DNA from 2 places in the Clostridium saccharoperbutylacetonicum N1-4(HMT) genome. Region 2 is predicted to be linked to the other one. Evidence: predicted binding sites of a transcription regulator. Region 2 holds the regulator's gene; the other holds the start of a gene.
What was found. The regulator HrcA, encoded in region 2, represses chaperone genes, less so after heat shock. The targets are predictions, from matches to a motif close to TGTTAGCACTCNNNNNNNNNGAGTGCTAACA.
Positions count from the first base shown of each region.

Region 1 (3,189 bases), 510 kb from region 2:
AAGAATGTGGAATGTGTAATAAGGTATGTCCTTATGATGCTATTGCAGAAGATATGAGACCTTGTAAAAAAGCATGTCCAACAGGAGCCTTAAGCTATAATGCTGACGATTTAAGAGCTGAGATTACTGAAAGTAAATGCGTAAATTGTGGTGCGTGTATGTCTGAATGTCCATTTGGTGCTATAGAAGATAAAAGTTCATTAGTTAGAGTTGTTAATAGATTAATGGAAAAAGAAAATATTTATGCTATAGTTGCACCAGCGATAACAGGTGAATTTGGCGCAAAGACAACATATGGACAAGTAAAAAATGCAATTAAAGCATTAGGGTTTACAGATATGGTAGAAGTAGCATGCGGTGCAGATGCAGTTACTGTACATGAAAGTACAGAATTTGTAGAGAGAATGGAAAAAGGGGATAGCTACATGACAAACTCATGTTGTCCAGGCTTTCTAAGTTATATTGAAAAAATGATGCCAGATCAAGCTGAAAGAATTTCAGGAACTGTTTCTCCTATGGTAGCTACGGGAAGATATATAAAAGCAAAGCATAAAGATGCTAAAGTTGTATTTATAGGACCTTGTACTGCTAAGAAAAGTGAAGTATTGATTGAATCAATAAAGGATGCTGTTGATTATGCATTAACTTTTGAAGAATTAATTGCTTTATTTGATGCATTTGAAATAGATCCTGAAAAATGTGAAGATATAGTAGTTGATCAAGCATCAATCTTTGGTAGAAATTTTGCTGTAGGTGGTGGTTTAACTGCAGCGATAGAAAACTTCATCCAAGAAAAAGGTGTGGAAATTGAATTCAAACCTGTTAAAGTTTCAGGTGGAGCAGAAATAAAGAAAACTATGACTATGGCTAAAGTAGGAAAATTACCAGGAAATTTCATTGAAGGAATGATGTGTGAAGGCGGATGTATAAATGGAGCTGCAAAAATAGCACCTGTTATGAAAGCAAAGGCACCTTTCACAAAAATAAATCAACAAACAACTATTAAAACTGTATTATCAAATAAGGCATTAGAAGAGTATCATAATATTGACTTAGAAAGATAGTTTGTTTTTGGAAAAATATATATTTCTTATTATAGCTTAAATGTAGATATAAACTCTACTCAGGAGTATTTTCTTGAGTAGAGTTTTTCATTATAAATAAAAAGTAAGAAAAATTGAGAAAGTTTAAGCAAATTAAATATATTTTGAGATAATAGGTAATATTCGCTTAAAAATCGGGTATAATATTAGAAGTAATGTTTGAATTATATGGATATAAAGGATATTATAAATATGTTAGCACTCGACAGTAACGAGTGCTAACAGAAAAAAGCAACAATAATAACATAATTATTTTAAGGAGGGTTTTTCATGAAAATTAAACCACTTGGTGAAAGAGTTGTAATCAAAAAATTAGAGGCAGAAGAAAAGACTAAAAGTGGAATAGTCTTAACTGGTACTGCAAAAGAAAGACCACAAGAAGCAGAAGTGGTTGCAGTGGGTCCTGGAGCTGTCGTAGACGGAAATAGAGTACCTATGGAAGTAAAAGTTGGAGATAAGGTTTTATACTCTAAATATGCAGGATCAGAAGTTAAAGTTGATGGTGAAGAATATACTATTTTAAAACAAGATGACATATTAGCAATAGTAGAATAATTGAGAGTGCATTGCTAAATAATTTTAATTTAAGAAGATAGAAAGATATAAATAACATACAAAAAAGGAGAGTGTTATATAAATGGCTAAGATGTTAAAATTCGGTGAAGAAGCAAGAAGATCTATGCAAATAGGTGTAGATAAATTAGCAGATACAGTTAAGGTTACTTTAGGACCTAAAGGTAGAAATGTTGTATTAGATAAGAAATTTGGAGCACCATTAATTACAAATGATGGTGTGTCAATTGCAAGAGAAATAGAACTAGAAGATCCATATGAAAATATGGGAGCTCAATTAGTTAAAGAAGTTGCGACAAAGACTAATGATGTAGCAGGAGATGGAACTACAACTGCAACTTTGTTAGCACAAGCAATAATCAGAGAAGGATTAAAAAATGTAACAGCTGGAGCTAATCCTATTTTAATCAGAACTGGTATTAAAATGGCTGTAGAAAAAGCTGTTGAAGAAATTAAAAAGATTTCTAAGCAAGTAGATGGAAAAGAAGATATCGCTAGAGTTGCTGCAATTTCAGCTGCTGATGAAGAAGTTGGTAAGTTAATTGCAGATGCTATGGAAAAAGTAGGAAATGAAGGCGTTATTACAATAGAAGAATCTAAATCAATGGGAACTGAATTAGATGTAGTTGAGGGAATGCAATTTGATAGAGGATATGTATCACCTTATATGGCTACAGATACTGAAAAAATGGAAGCAGTTTTAGAAAATCCATATATATTAATAACTGATAAGAAGATTTCAAATATTCAAGAAATCTTACCAGTGCTTGAACAAATCGTTCAATCAGGTAAAAAATTATTAATTATTGCTGAAGACATTGAAGGAGAAGCAATGGCTACATTAGTAGTTAATAAATTAAGAGGAACATTCACTTGTGTAGCTGTTAAAGCACCAGGCTTTGGAGATAGAAGAAAAGAAATGTTACAAGATATTGCAACATTAACTGGTGGAACTGTTATAGCTGAAGAGTTAGGAAGAGAATTAAAAGATGTTACTATTGATATGTTAGGTACAGCTGATAGTGTTAAGGTTAATAAAGAAAACACTGTTATAGTTAATGGTAAGGGTGATTCTAATGGAATAAAAGAAAGAATTAACCAAATCAAAGTTCAAATTGAAGAAACAACTTCAGAATTTGATAAAGAAAAATTACAAGAAAGATTAGCTAAGTTAGCAGGTGGAGTTGCAGTAATTAAAGTTGGTGCAGCAACTGAAACAGAACTTAAGGAAAAGAAACTTAGAATTGAAGATGCTTTAAATGCAACAAAAGCAGCAGTTGAAGAAGGAATAGTAGCTGGTGGTGGAACAGCTTATGTTAATGTAATTAATGAAGTAGCAAAATTAACTTCAGATGTTGCAGATACTCAAGTTGGAATAAGCATAATTGTAAAAGCATTAGAAGAACCAGTAAGACAAATAGCAGCTAATGCAGGAGTTGAAGGTTCAGTAATAATTGAAAAAGTTAAAAATAGCGAACCAGGTATAGGATATGATGCATTACATGATCAATAT
Region 1 is NC_020291.1:510,001-513,189, forward strand. Features, by position in the region: gene CSPA_RS02170 (4Fe-4S dicluster domain-containing protein) at 1-1,064, shown strand, start outside; gene groES (co-chaperone GroES) at 1,374-1,658, shown strand; gene groL (chaperonin GroEL) at 1,741-3,189, shown strand, end outside.
Region 1: the regulator HrcA is predicted to act here: its motif matches at 1,297-1,327, upstream of groES (co-chaperone GroES).

Region 2 (3,189 bases):
TCTTGTGGTGAATATTGTTTATCATCTATATCAACCTTGTAACTAGTTCCCATATGCCTCTTTATTGAGATAACTGTTTTATCTGGATTAGTAATTGCTTGTCTTTTAGCTACTTGACCAACTAATCTTTCCCCATTTGCTTGGAATGATACAACTGAAGGAGTAGTTCTAGCACCTTCTGAGTTAGCTATAACTGTTGGTTCTCCACCTTCCATAACTGCTACACATGAATTTGTTGTTCCTAAATCAATTCCTATAATCTTTCCCATGATATTTTCCTCCTAAAACTCTTTTTAGTTTATTTTAATTTGAAAGTTTCATTATTTATTTTAAATTTCAATTTAATTAGCTACTTTAACCATTGTATGTCTGATTATTTTATCATCTTTTTTATATCCTTTTTGGAAAACTTCTGCAATTACATTTTTACCTAAGTTTTCATCTTCTATATGCATAACTGCATTATGAAGATTTGGATCAAATTCTCCCGAAGTATCTATTTCTTCAACTCCAAGTTTTGCAAATGAATCTACACAACCTTTTATTGTCATTTCAATTCCTTTTTTCAAATCTTCTATGCTTCCATCAGCTGCAACAGCTCTTTCTAAATTATCAAGAATAGGAATGACTTCTTTTAATACATCTACATATGCATCACTATATATTCCTTCTTTTTCTTTAACAGTTCTTTTTCTATAATTATCATATTCTGCTGTTAATCTTAAAAGCCTATCCTTAGTTGAATCTAATTCTTCTTGCAATTTCTTATTTTCCTCTTCTAATTTATTTGCTTCACTATCTTCTGAATTTTCTTCAGCAGCTTCTGTGTTTTCACTTACATTTGCTTCTTCAGTGCCTTGCACTTCATTTTCTTCCTCTTTTAGTTCTTCATTTATAATTTCTTTATTTTCTTCCATATATCTTGAAATACACCTCTTCCTATTCTAACCTAAGTCTTATATTTTTTGATTATTTAATATAGCATTAAGTTCCTTTATTACTTCGGACATAATTGCTATAACCTTTGAATAGTTAATTCTTCTTGGACCAATTAATCCTATCTTTCCAATTGGCCTATTTCCAAAAGAATATTCAGCAGATATTATACTGCAATCCTTAGCTTGAGGCTCATAATTTTCATCCCCTATACTTACAGTAATATCATCCTGCGGCCTAAATAACTCCATTAGAGACTCCTTATCATTAAGAAGTGCCAGCATTTCTTTTGCCTTATCGATATCGTTATATTCAGGATAGTTAAATATATTTGTTGTTCCTTCCATAAATACTTCTGTTGTATCAGCAAAATTTAAGGTCTCGTACAAAACAGGTAATATAGCATTAAATATTTCTTCATATTCACCTAAATCTTTTTTTAAATTATTAATAACTTCTAAATTAATTTCTTGAATAGAAAGATTTACTAATCTGTTATTAATAACTTGATTTATTCTAAGTAATGTTTGCACGTCTGGAACTGCATGATTTAACTTCATAATATGATTTTTTATAAGTCCTGTATCTGTCAAAAATACTGAAACCAAATTGTGATCATCAACCTTAATAAGCTGAATTGATTTTATAAAACTCTTTTTTACTGATGGAGTTTCAATTACACAAGTTAATTTAGTCAATTCTGATAATAGGGCACTAGTTTGCTTTACTATTTTATCTACTTCAAGCATAGCAGAATCAATTATATATTGCTTAATTTTTAAATCCTCTTCAACTGTGAGTCTTTGATTATCCATAAGTTGATCAACATATAATCGATATCCCTTACTAGAAGGGATTCTTCCTGCGGAAGCATGAGGTTGTTCTAAGTATCCCAACTCTTCAAGATCAGCCATCTCATTTCTTATGGTTGCAGACCCAATACCCAAATTGTAATTTTTCGCAATAGTTCTTGACCCTACAGGATCTCCTGTACGAATATAGTCATTGATAATAGCTTGAAGTATTTTTATTTTTCTGTCATCAATACTCATAACCTCACCTCTTTTGTTAGCACTCATCAACATCGAGTGCTAATGACTATGTTTTTAATATATTATTTCTATGGTTTTTTGTCAATTCCATTTATTTTTATTCTAGCTACCTATAGTTAATAATTATGAAATTTTATCAATTTATCTTGACTATTCTCTTAATTACTACGATTTTCTACAGACTTTACTTTTTAACTTTTATGTCCATCCTTTTCATTACTCTAAAATAAAATCACTCATCACATAGTTAGACACTTCAATTCCGCGTGGACTTAAATATAATTTACCCGAATCACTTATTAATAATTCTTTCTCAATATTTTTTTCAATTACTTCTCCAAAAACTTTGTAAATGTCTTTCCCAAACAGTTCCTTAAATTCATTTATCTGTATCCCTCCAACCATTCTTAACCCCATAAAAACAAACTCTTCCATATCATCTTTTATATTATTGACATGAATTTCTTCTATTATATTTTCATGTTTTTTTATTCTTTCTATATACTCTTCAATATTATCTATATTTTTACTTCGCTTTTCATTTATAAATGAACTAGCCGATACTCCTAATCCCAAATACTCATTGCATTTCCAATAAACTTTATTATGGAAACACTCCTTTCCGCTCTGAGCAAAATTTGATATTTCATATTGATGATAACCATATGTACTCAATATTTTTTTAGTAGTTAGATACATAGTTCTTTCTTCTTCTTCTTCAGGCAAACTTAATTTATCTTCTTCATATAAAGTGTAAAACGGTGTTCCTTCTTCTACTATTAAGCTATATGCAGATATATGTTCTGGCTTAAGTTTTGCTATTTTTATTAATGATTCCTCCCAATCTTCAACCGTTTGGTTTGGAAGTCCAAACATCAAGTCTACATTTATATTTTGAAATCCTATTTTTCTAGCCAATAAATAATTATTTTCAAAATCTTCATAACTATGAATTCTTCCAATGCGCTTCAAAAGTGAATTTTTGGTAGATTGCACCCCCAAACTTATTCTATTAACATTATATTTCTTCATAAGCTTCAACTTATTCTCATCTAATGTTCCAGGATTGCATTCCACTGTGTATTCCAATTCTTTTTTTAAGCTTAATCCATTTAAAGTAATCAATAAACTTTCTAAATTGGAATCTTTTAAATAGGATGGAGTTCCACCTCCTATAAATATGCTACTTATAATGTAATCT
Region 2 is NC_020291.1:1,017,180-1,020,368, reverse strand. Features, by position in the region: gene dnaK (molecular chaperone DnaK) at 1-269, opposite strand, end outside; gene grpE (nucleotide exchange factor GrpE) at 342-917, opposite strand; gene hrcA (heat-inducible transcriptional repressor HrcA) at 957-1,988, opposite strand; gene hemW (radical SAM family heme chaperone HemW) at 2,205-3,189, opposite strand, start outside.